One region of the Nesterenkonia sp. HG001 genome, then DNA from elsewhere that is predicted to be linked to it. Evidence: riboswitches for the same ligand, from Rfam matches in the RefSeq annotation. Region 1 holds a riboswitch; each other region holds the start of a gene.
What was found. Region 1 has a riboswitch for thiamine pyrophosphate ahead of thiC (phosphomethylpyrimidine synthase ThiC). Riboswitches for the same ligand answer to the same signal wherever they lie in the genome.
Positions count from the first base shown of each region.

Region 2: linked by a shared signal. The riboswitch ahead of thiD (bifunctional hydroxymethylpyrimidine kinase/phosphomethylpyrimidine kinase) and the one ahead of thiC (phosphomethylpyrimidine synthase ThiC) in region 1 are both predicted to bind thiamine pyrophosphate.
Region 3: linked by a shared signal. The riboswitch ahead of ODE13_RS08070 (3-oxoacyl-ACP reductase) and the one ahead of thiC (phosphomethylpyrimidine synthase ThiC) in region 1 are both predicted to bind thiamine pyrophosphate.
Region 4: linked by a shared signal. The riboswitch ahead of ODE13_RS08030 (ECF transporter S component) and the one ahead of thiC (phosphomethylpyrimidine synthase ThiC) in region 1 are both predicted to bind thiamine pyrophosphate.

Region 1 is NZ_JAOSZD010000004.1:339,449-343,651, reverse strand. Features, by position in the region: gene ODE13_RS09185 (alpha-keto acid decarboxylase family protein) at 1-165, opposite strand, end outside; gene ODE13_RS09180 (hypothetical protein) at 291-779, opposite strand; RNA gene ffs (signal recognition particle sRNA small type) at 854-950, opposite strand; tRNA gene ODE13_RS09170 (tRNA-Ser) at 1,103-1,187, shown strand; TPP riboswitch at 1,478-1,584, shown strand; gene thiC (phosphomethylpyrimidine synthase ThiC) at 1,626-3,374, shown strand; gene ODE13_RS09160 (O-methyltransferase) at 3,378-4,151, opposite strand.
Region 2 is NZ_JAOSZD010000005.1:18,951-23,153, forward strand. Features, by position in the region: gene ODE13_RS09610 (sugar-binding transcriptional regulator) at 1-581, shown strand, start outside; gene ODE13_RS09615 (GTP pyrophosphokinase family protein) at 769-1,764, shown strand; gene thiD (bifunctional hydroxymethylpyrimidine kinase/phosphomethylpyrimidine kinase) at 1,767-2,642, opposite strand; TPP riboswitch at 2,633-2,751, opposite strand; gene chrA (chromate efflux transporter) at 2,822-4,063, opposite strand.
Region 3 is NZ_JAOSZD010000004.1:96,205-100,407, forward strand. Features, by position in the region: gene ODE13_RS08055 (ABC transporter family substrate-binding protein) at 1-491, shown strand, start outside; gene ODE13_RS08060 (DinB family protein) at 681-1,265, shown strand; gene ODE13_RS08065 (carbon-nitrogen hydrolase family protein) at 1,344-2,183, shown strand; TPP riboswitch at 2,283-2,378, shown strand; gene ODE13_RS08070 (3-oxoacyl-ACP reductase) at 2,480-3,295, shown strand; gene ODE13_RS08075 (LLM class flavin-dependent oxidoreductase) at 3,298-4,203, shown strand, end outside.
Region 4 is NZ_JAOSZD010000004.1:84,684-88,886, forward strand. Features, by position in the region: gene ODE13_RS08010 (Na+/H+ antiporter subunit E) at 1-92, shown strand, start outside; gene ODE13_RS08015 (monovalent cation/H+ antiporter complex subunit F) at 92-775, shown strand; gene mnhG (monovalent cation/H(+) antiporter subunit G) at 772-1,179, shown strand; gene ODE13_RS08025 (DUF4235 domain-containing protein) at 1,228-1,500, opposite strand; TPP riboswitch at 1,681-1,834, shown strand; gene ODE13_RS08030 (ECF transporter S component) at 1,931-2,584, shown strand; gene ODE13_RS08035 (ATP-binding cassette domain-containing protein) at 2,604-4,203, shown strand, end outside.

The DNA.
Region 1 (4,203 bases):
GACCACGTGGTCCAGGAAATGCAGGTTGAAGTCACCGGGGACGCCGAAGAGCTCGGTCAGGCCCAGCTCGGCGAGCCGGTCGAGCAAGTAGTCGCCGATCGTGTAGCCCGGCGTGCTCGGGCTCGGAGACGAAGCCGGAGCCTCAGGGGTGGAGTTCTCGGACACGTGGTCAGCCTTCCGGTCATGGCGGTCCGCCTTGTGGGCGTCCGCCGCATTGAAGAGGTCGGTGCGTCCCGGATCACAGGATGCGCCTGCCCCATTGTCCAGGAAGTCCGGAGGTCCCGCGCGCGTCAGCCGGGGGTGCCCTGCCCGCCCGCCTGTCGGCGCTCCATCTCAGCGATCCTCCAGGTGGCGACACCTCCGGCCACTGCCAGCACCACCCGCGGTGCGGGGACACGGAGCCGGCGCAGCCCTGACTCCAGTGCCGTGTCTGCCCAGAGGCCCGTGCGCATCACGCCATAGACGGCACCTCCGAAGAATCCGGCGGCAGCCAGGCGGACGGCCAGCGGGGCCTCGACCTCCGCCTCGATTCGAGAGGGCTCGGCTCGCTCGTCGCTCTCCAGCCCAGTCTTCCGGGCGATCCGCTGCGCCTGCTCGGGACAGAGAAACATCCCCGCCATCGTGATCGAGGGGGCCCAGACGATGGTCTCTCGCAGCCAGCGCGGGTAGCGACGGACGGGGATGAGGGCGACGGCGCCGCTCGCCAGGCCCTGGCCGATGGGACCCCGGCAGATCTGGAGCAGCGGAGACGGTGTGCGTCGAGGCGTGGGATCAGTCATGTGCTCCACGCTAAGGAGGAGGCACGGCGTCGTCATCATCCCGGAGGGGGAGTTCGTGATTCCGCCCGGAGGCATGAGGAGGCCCCACGTGCACCTGCCAGAGCCCGCCTACCCTTGCTACCTTCCGGTCCTGGGGGAGTTCAGCAGGATGACACCACACGTGGGGCCGGCAACCATGGTAGCCCGCAGGGCTCCGCACGCGCCAGCTGAGCTCCCGCCGAAACCCTGATCCGGGCACGATGTGCATTTTCCTGCCGTTCTCCGCTAGCATGGAGTCTGCTCTCGCGACGCCGGGTGTTCGCACCCGCAGATCGAGCGCTGAAGGAGGATTCGCCTAGCGGCCTATGGCGCACGCTTGGAACGCGTGTTGGGTTCACGCCCTCGGGGGTTCAAATCCCCCATCCTCCGCCCACAGCACGAGGCCCCCGCTCATCTGAGCGGGGGCCTCGTCGCGTCTGCGGTGCTGTCTCCTCTCCCGGCGTCAGCGCTTCTCCGCACCCCACACCTCTCGAGTGGCCACGTCTGACGGCATCTGCCTGGGGCACGCCGACGAGCACCTCCAGATGCCGTGATTCGCGGCCGCTGGATGCACCCAGGACACGTGACGCGCACACCCGACGCGCACACCCGACGCGCTCCCGTCCTCCCAGGTCACGCGTCATATGCCGACGTCCGCGCCGTGCAGTGGGCTACGCTCGACGAGTCCACACGGGTGCCCCTGCAGGGGCTGAGATCAGGCGATGCACGCCTGGACCGTCGAACCTGACCGGGTCATGCCGGCGTAGGAAGTGAGGGCTCATCATGAGCGATTTCTCTCAGCACACCTCTGTCTCCACCTCCCCCACCATGGAGGTCCACCCTGCCCACGAACGAGCGAGCGTCAGCGACAGCGAGGGCCTGGAGGTCCCCGTGACCCGGGTTCACCTCCATGATGCCCCGGACGGTTCCGTCCACGAGCCTGTGGACGTCTACCGGACCGCAGGTCCCGGGGGCGACCCCCTCGAGGGCCTGCCGCCGTTCCGTGACCCATGGATCACGGCGCGCGGTGACACCGCCACGTACGAAGGCCGGGGCCGCCGCCTCAGCGACGACGGCCGCTCAGCCGTCCGCCGCGGGGCCTCCACGGAGGAGTGGAGGGGACGACGTCCCGCCCCGCGGAGAGCCGCCGAGGGGCGCAGGGTCACGCAAATGCACTATGCCCGCCGCGGCATCATCACCGAGGAGATGCGCTTCGCCGCGCTGCGCGAGGGCTGCGAGCCGGAGATGGTCCGCCGCGAGGTGGCCGCCGGTCGGGCCATCATCCCAGCCAACATCAACCACCCCGAGTCCGAGCCGATGGTCATCGGCCGGGAGTTCCTGGTGAAGATCAACGCCAACATCGGCAACTCGGCGGTCACCAGCTCGATCTCCGAGGAGGTGGACAAGCTGCGGTGGGCCACCCGCTGGGGCGCCGACACCGTCATGGATCTCTCCACCGGTGATGACATCCACACCACCCGGGAGTGGATCCTGCGGAACGCTCCGGTGCCGATCGGCACGGTGCCCATCTATCAGGCCCTGGAGAAGGTCCACGGCGACGCCTCCGCCCTGAGCTGGGAGGTCTTCCGGGACACGGTGATCGAGCAGTGCGAGCAGGGTGTGGACTACATGACCGTCCACGCCGGCGTGCTGCTGCGTCATGTGCCGCTGACCGCGGAGCGCGTCACCGGGATGGTCTCCCGGGGCGGCTCGATCATGGCCGGCTGGTGCCTGGCCCATCACCAGGAGAACTTCCTCTACACCCACTACGACGAGCTCTGCGAGATCTTCGCCGCCTACGACGTCGCCTTCTCTCTGGGCGACGGGCTGCGCCCCGGGTCCATCGCCGACGCGAACGACGAGGCACAGTTCGCCGAGCTGGACACCCTGGCGGAGCTGACCCGGCGCGCCTGGGGTCACGATGTGCAGGTGATGGTCGAGGGTCCGGGCCACATCCCGCTGCATCTGGTGCGCGAGAACGTGGAGCGTCAGCAGGAGCTCTGCCACGGAGCCCCGTTCTACACGCTGGGACCGCTGGTCACCGACATCGCACCAGGCTATGACCACATCACCAGCGCGATCGGCGCCACGGAGATCGCCCGCTACGGCACGGCGATGCTCTGCTATGTCACACCCAAAGAGCATCTGGGCCTACCGAATCGCGAGGACGTCCGGGCCGGAGTGATCACCTATAAGATCGCCGCCCATGCCGCCGACCTCGCGAAGGGCCACCCGGCGGCCCAGAGCCGTGATGATGCGCTCTCGAAGGCCCGGTTCGAGTTCCGCTGGAAGGATCAGTTCGCCCTCTCCCTGGATCCCGAGACCGCGCAGGCCTTCCATGACGAGACCCTGCCCGCCGAGCCGGCGAAGACTGCGCACTTCTGCTCGATGTGCGGGCCGAAGTTCTGCTCCATGCGGATCTCCCAGGACATCCGTGACGAGTTCGGCTCGGCGGAGGATCAGCGACGCATCGTCGCCGAGGGCATGGCTGCCAAGAGCCGGGAGTTCACGGCCTCCGGCGGCAGCGTGTACCTGCAGCCAGACATCCCGGTGGCACCGCCGGTGCCGGAGTCCTGACCCTCAGCCTCGGGTGACCACCGCCAGGCTGAACCCGTCCCAGCTCTTCGCCCCGACGGTCTGCACGGCCGTGGCCTCGAGCCGCGGATGCTCGCCCTGCATGGTGAGGAATCGCCGGATGCCCTGGATGTCTGGATCGTCGGAGTCCGCCTCGAGCACCCCGCCGTCGCGGACCACATTGTCCCCGATGATCACGGTGCCCGGCCGGACCATCTCCATCACCAGCTCCAGGTAGCGCGGGTTGCCGGCCTTGTCGGCGTCGAGGAACACCAGGTCGAAGGGCTCGCGCGCCCCAGTGCGGACCTCCTCCACCAGGGACTGCAGGGTCTGCTCCGCGGAGCCCAGGCGGATGTCCACCTTCTCCCCCACGCCGGCCGCGTCCAGGTTCGACCGGGCGACGGCGGCGTGGTGGGACTCGACCTCACAGGTGACGATGCCGCCGTCGTCGTCGAGGGCACGGGCCATCCACAGCGTGGAGAAGCCGGCCAGCGTGCCGACCTCAAGCACCTGCCGGGCCCCGGAGATCCGCACCATCAGCTCCAGATGCTTGCCCTGGGCAGCGGAGACCTCGATGGCCGGCAGCCCGCCCTCCTCCGCCCGGCGCTGGACTGCGGCGAACTCGGGCCCAGGGCGGACCACGGCCTGCTCCACATAGGCGTCGACGGCGGCGGCCTCTGGGGCCCCGACGTCGGGCCCGGGGCGGGCCAGCGATGAGCTCGGCGTCTCGGCGGCGGATGAGTGGTCGGCGGGGAGGCGCTCTGCGTCAGAAGTGTCCATGACCGCCACCCTAGAGCGGGCCGCTGACGCGCGGAAGACCCGACCTGCGCGG
Region 2 (4,203 bases), on a different contig from region 1:
TCCAGCTCAACGGAGCCGTCAACTCCGAGCCGGAGGGCATCGGCGCGCCCCTGGGCACCGGGATCGGAGTGGTCGAGCGGTTCGCCGCGGCCTATGGCGCGCGCGCCCATGTCTTCGCCGTGCCCGCATTCTTCGACTATGAGGAGACCAAGCAGGCGCTGTGGCGCGAACGCTCCACGCGACGGATCCTGGACATGCACCGCCGCGCCGCGCTGGCGGTCTTCGGCGTCGGCACCTTCGCCGAGGGTCTGCCCTCCCAGGTGTACTCCGGCGGGTACCTCAGCCGCGACGACCTCAACGCGCTCTCCTCAGAGCAGGTGGTCGGCGATGTCTGCACCGTCTTCCTCCGAGCGGACGGCAGCTGGGAGGACATCGCGCTCAACCGCCGCGGCTCCGGTCCGGTGCCCTCGGAGCTGGTCCGCGTCCCGCGGCGGATCTGCGTGGTCAACGGGCCGCACAAGGTTCCCGCACTGCGAGGAGCCCTCGCCGCCGGGCTCGTCACCGACCTGGTGCTCGACCAGGTCTCCGCTGACAGGCTGGCCTACGGGCACTCGCGCGATCAGCCTGCCGGAGGGGCCTGAACGGGGCCTGCACGCCACAGGTCTCCGCCGCGGTCCATCGCGGCGCGGAAGGTATCGATTCGGCCACAACCGTCGAGGGACTTCACAGGTTCTGCTCCTAGGGTCGAGAATCGAAGGGGTCGAGGTGCACCGACTCGACCTCCCCGGCGAGCAGTTCTGCCCCGGGATGGAATACGAAGGAGTGACCATGTCCGCTGGCCAGTCCACTGAGGCCGACAGCCGTCTCCTGTCGACTGATGGGCGAAGCCCCTCCCCCCGGCAGCAGCCCCGCCCCACCGGCTCCGCCCTCGCCCGGAGCGAGGAGCATGAGGACGACACCTATCAGCAGCTGCTGAAGCAGCTCCACACCAACGCCGGCAAGAACGGCACCACCGGGGTGGTGCCGCGGATGATCGACATCCGCCGACAGCTCACCGAGTTCCAGCTGCACTACAAGTTCGGCATGGACGAGGTGCTCACCAAGATCAACGTGCTGCGTGAGGAGTTCGAGCACACCCGCGACTACTCCCCCATCGAGCACGTGAACTTCCGGCTGAAGTCCCTGGATCGGATCCTGGACAAGGTGCAGCGCTACGGCTGCGAGCCGACGTTGGAGGGCATCCGTGGGTCGATCCGAGACATCGCGGGCATCCGCATCACCACCTCCTTCGTCTCCGACGCCTACTGGGTGGCGGAGATGCTGTGCAGTCAGCCGGACCTGCGGGTCGTGGAGGTCAAGGACTACATCCGTAGTCCCAAGCCCAATGGCTACCAAAGTCTGCACGTGATCGTGCAGGTGCCGGTGTTCCTCTCGAATCGCACCGAGTTCGTCTACGTCGAGGTGCAGATCCGCACCGTCGCCATGGACTTTTGGGCCTCCCTGGAGCACAAGATCTACTACACCTACTCCGGCGAGGTCCCGGACGACATTCACGAGGAGCTGCGTGACGCCGCGGAGAAGGCTGCCGCGTTGGATCGCCAGATGGCTGAGATCAGGGACCGCGTGACTCAGCTCAAGGAGCAGGCCCCCACCTCTGGCCAGGGCGCCACCGGCCCCACCCCAGCCGCTGCCGACCGGCCCCGCACCGGGCCGTGGTTCCCGGATGAGGAGCTCTCGGAGGACGAGTTCTCCGGCGAGCAGGCCACCACAGCCGCCTGGAAGTGGGAGGACATCGCCCAGCAGGCCTCCTCTCAGCAGAACTGAGCTCAGAAGCGGCGTTCCCACAGCTGCGCGAAGTGCTGGATGGGTCCGTGGCCGCGGCCGACGTCGAGCCGCTCGGTGTCTCGCAGGGCCGCCGTCATCCATTCCTTGACCACCGGCACCGCCGTCTCCCAGTCCAGTCCACGTGCCCGCAGTGCGGCCAGCGCTGAGGACACCGAGCAGCCGGTGCCGTGGGTGTTGGTGGTGCGGATGCGCTCCGAGACGTGCCGCCCCTCAGGCGTGCGGGTGCCGTCGGCCTCGGCCGGGTGGACCAGGATGTCCTCGACCTCGTCGTCGTCGAAGTGACCACCCTTGGCGAGCACGACGACGTCATGGGCGTCCGCCACCGTGCGGGCCTGGCGGATCAGCGACTCGCCGTCCTCGGCGGGTGGTCCTCCGGCCAGCAGCGCCAGCTCCGGGATGTTCGGGGTGATGAGGTCCGCCCGGTGCAGAAACCCGATGAGCGCCTGCTCGGCGTCGGGTTGGAGCAGCCGGTCCCCCGAGGTTGCGACCATCACCGGATCCACCACCAACCAGGGCCGGCCCGGCAGGGCGTCCCACCAGGTGGAGACCGTCTCGATGACGTCCACCGTTCCGAGCATGCCCACCTTGACCGCGTCCAGAGCGACGTCGTCGCTGACCGCCTCCAGCTGCGCCTGCAGGAAGGAGATCGGGGGCAGATGGATCTCCCGGACACCCTGGGTGTTCTGCGCGACCAGCGCAGTCACCACCGCCATCCCGTAGCCGCCGTGGGCGGCGAAGCTCTTCAGGTCCGCGTGGATCCCGGCTCCCCCGGTGGGGTCGGTCCCGGCGATGGAGAGAATGTTGGGAATCTCCCGTGGGGCGCCCGGAGCTGGGCGAGCAGAGGAGGGTGACTTCATCGGGGCATCCCTTCGCGAGCATGATCAGGATCAGGTTCAACGGGTGTGCTCTCAGCCTGAGCCGCTGGGCAGAGTCGCTCCGCAGGCTCAGGCACCCCGTGCCGCTGATCGAGTCTAGTCGACGAGGGCGTGCGGGACCTCACACGGTCTGCCCGACGACGGCACGTCCCGGACGGTGCTCAGAGCACGATCCAGCCCAGGAGGCCTGCACCGATGACCACCGCCCAGGCGGGCACCTTCCAGCTGTTCAGCGCGACGAAGGACGCCACGGCCACGGCCAGTGCCACCAGGCCGACGTCGAGCACTCCGGCGGTGAACACCGGGTCATAGAGCGCGGCCGCGAGGATTCCGACCACCCCGGCGTTGACACCCGTCAATGCCCGCCGTGCCAGCGGCGCACCGCGCAGCGCCTCCCAGAACGGCAGGGCTCCGATGACCAGCAGCGCCGCAGGCAGGAAGATCGCCCCCACGGCGATCAGCGCCCCGGCGGCACCTCCGGGCCCCTCGGTCGTCGAGGCGCCCAGGTAGCCGGCGAAGGTGAAGAGCGGGCCGGGGACCGCCTGGGCGGCGCCGTAGCCGGCCAGGAAGACCTCCGAGTCGACCAGCCCGGGCCCGACCATCTCCGCCTCCAGCAGCGGGAGGACCACGTGCCCGCCGCCGAAGACCAGAGAGCCTGCGCGATAGAAGAGGTCCACCAGCTGGGCCGCCCCGTGCCAAGCGGCCGATCCGGCGGAGGCGACCAGCAGCGGCAGCCCCACCAGCAGGGCACCGAAGAGGATCAGCGCACCGGCGGCGACCTTCTTGGAGACCTTGACGGTGAAGGTGTCCTCGTCCCGGGGCTGGGGAGTCTCGGGACGCAGCCACAGCAGGCCGACCAGTCCGGCGACGGCGATCGCCCCCACCTGCACGAAAGGCTGCGGGACGAGCACCACAGTGATCATGGCCCCGGCGGCGATGCTCGCCCGGGGCGCATCCGGGGTGAGCGTCTTCGCCATGCCGAGCACCGCATGGGCGACGACGCCGACGGCGGCGGCCTTGAGCCCGTGGATCCAGCCCGCATCAGAGAGGTCCCCGAGCGTGGCGACACCATAGGCGAAGGCCACCAGGAGCAGCACCGAGGGCAGAGTGAAGGCGAACCATGCCGCGCACATGCCTCCCCAGCCGGCTCGCTGCAGGCCCAGGGCCATCCCGACCTGGCTGGAGGCCGGCCCCGGCAGGAACTGGCACAGAGCGACGAGATCCGCATAGGCCTTCTCGCTCAGCCACCGGCGCCGCTCCACGAAGGCCTCACGGAAATAGGCCAGGTGGGCGACCGGACCGCCGAACGAGGTCAGTCCGAGACGGAGGAAGATGAGGAAGACCTCGGCGACGCTGCCGTCATGGCCTCGAGCGGGGACTGAGGGGTGGTGTACGTGGCTCACAGGACTCCAGACTGTCGAAGTCAGGTTAACGGATGGCGAACGTCACCGCCTCGTCCCGTTCTGCCGCCTGCGAGCGACGGGTGGACCCGCAGGCCGGCTACGGGGAGGTCAGTAGACTCTGGAGGCATGACCGAGCTGTC
Region 3 (4,203 bases), 240 kb from region 1:
GGCGTGACTTCGGCCTGGTCAACATGTGCTACGGCAAGGCCGGGGCGGACCCGACCAGTGCCCCCAACCAGTTCTACTCCACTGGTGACGGAAACCTGACCGGGCTGGGGAACGAGGAGCTCGACGACCGGATCAGCGAGCTGTTCGGCATCGAGGACGACGATGAGCGCTTCGCCGAGGCGCAGGCCCTGGAGCAGGAGGCGCTCAGCGAGTACTTCCACTACCTCGCCTACGCCAACGGTCCGGTGATCACCGCCTTCCGTGAGGGGCTCGCGAACTACGGTCCGAGCCTCTTCGAGACCACGGACTGGACTCAGGTCGGCTGGGAGGACGACGCCGGCCACGACGGCACCGACACCGGCGTCGACGTCGAGGAGCTCGAGGACACGGATCCCGAGGACGCGGACGAGGATGCTGACGAGGCTGAGGACACGGAGGCTGAGGAAGCCGACGAGGATGCCGACGAGGAGGACGCGGACGAGGAGGACTGAGGCTTCCCGGCCCCCGCGACGCGTCATGTGTCCCCGTCCTGTTCGTTCGTCCCCGTGCAATTCCACGGGGACGAACGAACATCACGGGGACAAGACGCAGAGCAGAGAGAGCCCACCAAGTGCTGGTGGTGTCAGGGTGCGGCCGGGGAACGGTGCCGTGGGAATGAGGCAGCTCCTACAGTTCGCTCCATGAGCGATGATGATGCTGAGTCAGAGATGCTGCTGCGCTACCTGCAGGGGCTCCGTGAGGCCCTGCTGTGGAAGCTCGACGGCGTCCCGGAGCATGACGTCCGCCGGCCGCTGACGGCGACCGGGACGAACCTGCTGGGCCTGGTCAAGCATGTGGCCAGCATGGAGATGGGCTACTTCACCGCACCGCTGGGCCGTCCCAGTCCGGTGCCGATGCCGTGGCTGGAGGCCGGCGCCGCCCTCAACGCTGACCTCTACGCGACCGAAGAGGAGAGCAGCGAGTGGGTGCGGGACTTCTACCGCACCTCCTGGCGGACCACCGACGACGCCGTCGCCGAGCTGGGCCTGGGTGCGCCTGCCCAGGTGCCCTGGTGGGGAAAGAACGGGCGCACCACTCTGGGGCGGCTGGTGGTCCACCTGATCGCTGAGACCGCACGGCACGCGGGTCATGCCGACATCCTGCGTGAGCAGCTCGACGGCGCCGTGGGCATGCAGGACGGCAATGACAACATGCCCCCGGCCGGGGATGCCGAGTGGCAGGACCATGTGGTGGAGCTGCAGCGCATCGCCGACGAATTCCTCTGAGCGTGAGGCGTCTGCGGAACCAGGGGAGGGATTTGGCCGGCGCTCCCGGGACGCGGCGCTGCGACGTAGGCTGGGCCCATGCGTATCGCAGCAGCACAGATCGTCACCGGTGAGGACCCGCAGCAGAACCTGGCGCTCGTCGAGAAGTGGACGGCGCAGGCCGTGGAGGCCGGCGCCCGTCTGGTGGTGTTCCCCGAGGCCGTTCAGCGGGCTTTCGGGCACTCGCTGACACCCATCGCCGAGCCTGTCGACGGCGCCTGGGGCACCGAGCTGCGCCGGATCGCGGAGCGCCACGGGGTCGCGATCGTCGCGGGCATGTTCACCCCCGCACAGCCGGGGGAGCAGGGCCGCGAGCGGGTCACGAACACCCTCCTCGCAGTGGACGGCGCAGTGGACGGCACCGGAAACGGCGTGCTGGCCGCCTACGACAAGATCCACCTCTACGACGCCTTCGGCTTCCAGGAGTCCAAGACCGTGGCACCCGGTGAGGCCCCGGCCCGGTTCGCTCTGGACGGGCAGACGCTGGGGCTGGCGACCTGCTATGACATCCGCTTCCCGAACCTGTTCACCGCCCACGCCCGGGCCGGGGCGCTCGCCACCATCCTGCCGGCGTCGTGGGGTGCCGGGCCGGGCAAGGTGGACCAGTGGCGGCTGCTGGCTCGTGCCCGGGCGCTGGACTCCACGCAGTACGTGATCGCCTGCGGTCAGGGCCTGCCCTCGGCCGCCGGCGTCGAGCCAGTGGAAGGGGCGCCCACCGGGGTGGGGCACTCGATGATCGTCTCGCCCACCGGAGAGGTGCTCGCCGAGGCCGGGGAGGCCCCGGAGCTTCTGGTGGCGGACCTCGACGCCGACGTCGTCACCGCTGCCCGGCAGAAGCTCCCGGTGCTGGCCAATGCCCGGGAGATCCCGCAGGTCTGAGGCTCACAGAGCCCAGAGGGCTCAGGAGTCTGCGGGACGACGGCTGACGGCCCGTCCTGTCATCGACTGGCTGTGACGCCCGCCATGTGATGAGATGAAGGCTGTGACACGGGGTGCCGCACTCTGCGGCTGAGATGACACCCGTCGAACCTGATCCAGTTAGCACTGGCGAAGGGATCGTCCGGCTGGTGCGGCGTTCGGCCGCATCGCGGCGGTGAGCATCGGTCCGCAGATGGCCGCAGGCTCACGTCGCACATCGCCTGCGGGCTGCCTTCGCCTCGAGACGAGAGGCACGCATGAGCACCGCCACCATCACCACAGAAGCCACCGCCCAGCACAACGACGGCGCGCTGCCGCTGAGCGAACAGGTCGTCGTCGTCACCGGCGGCGCCCGCGGCCTGGGCGCAGCCCTGACCGCCGCCTTCCTGCGCGAGGGCGCCCGGGTGGTGGTCAACTACCACTCCTCGCAGGCCGCCGCCGAGGAGATCGCTGCCGCCCACGCGGAGCGGGCGCTCGCGGTGCAGGCCGACGTCCGCGACGCGGGGCAGGTCCGCAGCCTGATCAGCACCGCGAGGGAGCACTTCGAGCGTCCGGTGACCACGGTGGTGAACAACGCCCTGGTGGACTTCGCTTTCACCGGCGACGCCCGCTCCAAGGCCGACGCGATCACCGCCGAGGAGTTCGAGGCCCAGTTCGCCGGCTCCGTGACCGGTCCGCTGAACCTCATCCAGGCGGCCCTGCCCGGGATGCGCGAAGCCGGCCAGGGCCGAGTCATCACCATCGGCACCAACCTCTTCCAGCACCCGGTGGTGCCCTACCACGACTACACCGCCGCCAAGGCGGCCCTGCTCTCGCTGACCCGTACCTTCGCCGACGACCTCGGCCCCGACGGCATCACCGTCAACATGGTCTCCGGTGGGCTGCTGCGCACCACCGACGCCTCCGCCGCCACCCCTGAGGTGGTCTTCGACGCCATCGCCGCCGGCACTCCGCTGCGCAAGGTCACCACCCCGGAGCAGCTGGCCGACGCCGCGCTGTTCTTCGCCTCCCCGTGGTCCCGCGGGGTCACCGGGCAGAATCTCATCGTCGACGGCGGGCTGGTGAAGGGCTGAGCATGGGAACGGTCGCACCGGAGGTCAAGCTCAACCTGTTCCTCTTCGGCGTCGGGCACCACAAGGCCGCCTGGCGCGCCCCGGACTCCGCTGTCGAGCGCCTCGGCGACGTCGACTACTACATCGACCTGGCCCGCACCGCCGAGCGCGGGAAGCTGGACGCGGTGTTCTTCGCCGACGGCCACTCGCTGGGCATCGGCGCTGTCGAGGACGGCCCCACCTGGTTCCTGGAGCCGCTGACGCTGCTCTCCGCCATGAGTCAGCACACCGAACGGATCGGGCTGGTCAGCACGGTCTCCTCCACGTTCTGGACACCGTTCCACGCGGCCCGGCTGCTCGCCGGCCTGGACCACATCAGCGGCGGTCGCATCGGCTGGAACGTGGTGACCTCCATGTTCGACGCCGAGGCGCAGAACCACTCCTATCCGTCTATGCCTGCCCATGCAGAACGCTACGCCCGGGCCGAGGAGTTCATCGACGCCGTCATCCGGCTCTGGGACTCCTGGCCGCAGGAGTCCCTGCTGCACGAGCGGGACGGCCGCTACGCCGACGGTGGCATGATCGCGCCCATCGACCACCAAGGCGAGCACTTCCAGGTCGCGGGGCCGCTCAACGTGCCCCGCCCGCCGCAGGGCCGGCCGGTGCTCTTCCAGGCCGGGGCCTCGGAGCAGGGCCGGGACCTCGCCTCACGTCACGCGGAGGCGATCTACGCCGTCGCCTACGACGCCGAGGCCGCACTGGCCTACAGCACCGACGTGCGACGCCGGCTCGCCACCGTCGGCCGTGACCCCCGCGGCACCGCGATCATGCCCGGGCTGGTCACCTACGTGGGCTCGACCATAGCTGAGGCGCGGGCCAAGCAGGCCGCCCTGGACGAGCTGCTGCCCACCGAAGCCTCGCTGCGCCAG
Region 4 (4,203 bases), 250 kb from region 1:
GCGATCAGGCGATCCCGACGCGTTCTGCGGCTCCGTCGTCCGCGATGCTCGGTCGCGGCCCCGCCGGCGCCTCAGAGGAGGGAGGGCGCTGATGCTGACCTACGCCTACTGGATCTCCCAGGCGCTGCTGACGGTGGCTGTGCTCTGCTCTGTCTTCCGCGTGTTCCGGGGGCCATCGGTGCTGGATCGGGTGATCAGTGTGGACGTCATCCTGATCATCGTCTCCTCGATGCTGATCACGGACATGGTCGCCCGAGGGCACCAGGACTTCATCCTCTTCGTCGTGGCCACCGCCGTGATCGGTTTCCTCGGGGCCGTGGCGATCGCCCGGTATGTGGCGGTGCGTCGGCCGGAGGATCCCGGGGCGAGCGTGCTCACCGGGGCGCTGCCGCAGGCGGCCACGAGCTCCGGCGGGCCTTCGGGCGCACCGGACGGCGCGGATGCCGGGCCTGGGAGCGGTGGGAGCCCCGCCGGCTCCGGCGTGCCGGGCGCCGCACCCTCGGGTGATGGTGGCGCCATGGACGGTGGGCGGGCGCCGTATGCGGCCAGCCCCTCGCGGCTCGCCGGCATGGACCCGGTGGATCCCCACGGCGGCACTCTTGCTCCCCGCGGCTACGGGGAGGATGAGGACCCGGCGACCTCGTGGTTCCACGAGCTGACCCGTTCCGGCTTCACCACGCGTCGTCGCCGTGCGGCGGAGGAAGAGGGTCAGGACGAGGCTGAGGAGCCCTCTGGAGAGACTCCCGACCAGGCGCCGGGGGAGGGAGCACGATGATGGACCTTCTGGACGCGGAGCTGATGGATCAGATCCTTGATGCCGTGGCCGCCGTCTTCCTGGTGATCGGTGGGCTGATGTCGCTGGCGGCCGGGATCGGACTCGTGCGGCTGCCGGATCTGCACTCACGGATGCATGCGGCCACGAAGCCTCAGGTCCTCGGCCTGCTGAGTCTGCTGCTGGCCGCGGCGATCACCTGGCGCAGCTGGAGCGGCGTCGTGCTCGTCCTGCTCGCCTGGGGTCTGCAGATCCTCACCGCCCCGGCGAGCGCCCATGTGGTGGGGCGCGCCGGGTACCGGACGAAGCACTTTAAGTCCGAGCAGCTGGCGCAGGACGAGCTGGCCCGGGCAGTGGACCGGATCTCGCGGGGCCATGGAGCCCGCCGGGAGATCGACGGGGGCTGAGACCTCCGACGGGGATCCGTGGTGTCGTGCCGTCCTGCTGCGCGCCGCTCAGACCTCAGCCTTATTCGCGTAGGCGGCCTTGATCTTCTTCACCGAGGCCTTGGCTCCGCGCTGGGACAGCACTTGAACGCCTGCGGAGATGGCGGCGGAGGAGATGGCGAAGACCAGGGCCTTCTGCAACGAGATGTCCTCTTCCTCGCTGGCCCGGGGAGTGTCCTCGCCGGTGGCCTGCCGCCAGGCGAACTCGAAGGCCTTGGTGGCGGCGTAGCCGCCGGCCAGGGAGATTCCGGTGGTCAGCAGCTTGTCCATGATCTTGTCCATCGGCACTCCTGAGGATTCGGATGTGGGATTCGGATGTAGGGGTTCTCACGCGAGTCTGGCACAGGGCGACGTCGGCGTCCCGCTCGAGGGCGGGGCTCATCGGTGACCTGCTCAGCCTCCAGCCTAGCGGGCCGGGCCGCCAGGAGGGAGGGGGATGCGCTACTGTGGGGCACGTCATTCGAGACACGACAGGGGAGCGCTCCCCGTCGCCCCCTGCGGGAGACGGAATGCGCTGAGAGTGGGCTGACGGCCCAGACCCTCGAACCTGATCAGGACAACCCGGGCGCGATGCCGCCCGATCAACGCCTGCGAAGGAAGTCGAGCTGTCCTCGGATGCCGGACCTGCACGCCGTCATCGGCTGTCCGCGGCGGCAGGTACGGCTCCCTCCCTGCGTGCTCGTGGTCCACGCTCGTCACACGAGGGAGCATCATGAGCAGCACGCACCGCACCACTGCACCGGCACGCGCGGGGACCCGGCCGCGGACCTTCCGCTGGTCGGTCTCCGACATCGTCGTCGCCTCCACCCTGGCGGTGGCCTCCGGGGTCATCTTCTGGGGATGGAACCTCAGCTACCACGTCGTCGGCGGGCTCTTCGCCGCCTACCCGCCGGCCGCGACCCTGGTCCACGGCATGTGGCTCTTCCCCGCGGTGCTGGGGATGCTGATCATCCGCAAGCCCGGTGCCGCGATCTACTGCGAGATGGTCGCCGCCGTGGTCTCCGCCCTGCTGGGCTCCCAGTGGGGGCTGACCGTGCTGTCCTCCGGCTTCGTGCAGGGGCTCGGCGCGGAGCTGATCTTCCTGGCGTTCCTGTACCGCCGGTACACGCTGGAGGTCGCGATGCTCGCCGGCGCGCTCTCCGGGTTCTTCGGCGGAGCGACCTATCACTGGATCATCCCCATGTACGCCTACGCGCCGTTGGAGACCTTCATCCACATCGGCTGCTTCACGCTCTCCGGGGCGATCATCGCCGGGCTGCTCTCCTGGCTGGCTACCCGCGGGCTGGCGGCCACCTCGGTGTTGGGCCCGCTGGCCTCCCGCCGGGCGCATCAGGAGCCGGTGCTGCGCCGTCGTCGTGAGGGCTGAGCCGATGGCGCAGGACCGCATGACGACGTCGGCGCGCCCTCCCGGGAGACTCGCCGGCGGTGCCGCCGTCGAGGTCCGCGGCTGGCGCTATCAGCATGCCGACCGGCCCGCCCCTGCCGTGGACGGGCTCGACCTTCACCTGGACCGGGGGGAGAAGGTGCTCCTGGTGGGGGCCTCCGGGGCCGGGAAGTCCACCCTGCTCCACGGGCTGGCCGGAGTGCTCCATGATGAGGAGGCCGTCTCCTCCGGTGAGTTGCTGATCGACGGGCTCGCCCCGGAGCAGGCCCGCGGCCGGATGGGTCTGATGCAGCAGGACCCGGAGTCCCAGGTGGTGCTCTCTCGGATGGGTGACGACGTCGCCTTCGCCCCGGAGAACCTCGCCGTGCCTGCGGACCAGATCTGGGACCGGGTGCGACAGGTGCTGGTGGAGACCGGCCTGGCCGGCTCGGGGGAGCAGGCCCAAGCACTGCTGGACCATCCCACCGCGCGGCTCTCCGGCGGGCAGAAGCAGCGGCTGGCGCTGGCCGGGATCCTGGCCATGCGCCCGGCCCTGCTGCTCCTCGACGAGCCCACCGCCAACCTGGACCCCGACGGCACCCGAAGAGTGCGGGACGCGGTCATCGAAGCCTCCGCGCGCCAGGGATCCACCCTGCTGGTGGTGGAGCACCGGCTGTCCACCTGGGCGGACCATGTGGACACTCTGATCGTGCTCGACACCGCCGGAGGCGTGCGCCACCGGGTACCCGCCGGGCGGATCCATGACGACGCCGATCTGCGGGCGGATCTGGTGGAGCTCGGGCTCTGGGTGCCGGGCCATGATCCGGTCCCGGACCTGCTTCTGGACACCGATGCCGGTGCCCAGCCTGAGGGCGCCACGGCGGGGCCCGAGGCCCTGAGGCCCCGGGTCCTGCTGACCGGACGGGAGCTCGCCGTCTCCCGGGAGAGGCCGCGGCGCCGTCAGTCCCGCCGTCCGGCACCGGTGCTTCAGGGGATCGACGTCGACCTCCCTGCCGGCCGGGCGCTGGGTATCACCGGTCGCAACGGGGCGGGGAAGTCGACCCTGCTGCTGAGTCTGGCCGGGCTGATCCCCGTCCACGAGGGCGAGCTCGTCGCCACCGGAGAGCTCAAAGGGCCGCGTGGCGAGGCCCTGACGGATGACCCGCACCGCTGGCGCTCGGCGGATCTGGTGGCTCGGCTCGGGATGGTGTTCCAGGAGCCGGAGCATCAGCTCGTCCGGCCCACGGTCCGCGAGGAGCTTGCGCTCGGCGCCCGGCAGGCACGGCAGCCCGGCGAGGACGCTCCGCTGTTCACCTCAGAGGACGTCGAGCACCGCGTGGCTCGGCTGCTCACCCGGCTGGGACTGGCGCATCTGGCGGAGGTCAACCCGTTCACCCTCTCCGGTGGGGAGAAGCGTCGGCTCTCCGTGGGCACGGTGCTCGCCGCCGGGCCGGAGGTCCTCATGCTGGACGAGCCGACGTTCGGGCAGGACGCCCACACCTTCGCCGCACTGATCCGACTGCTGCGCGAGCACCTCGACGACGGGGGCACCGTGGTGGCGGTGACCCATGACGAGGCGTTCCTGCGTGCTCTACAGGCCGAGGAGATGCCGCTGCGTCCTG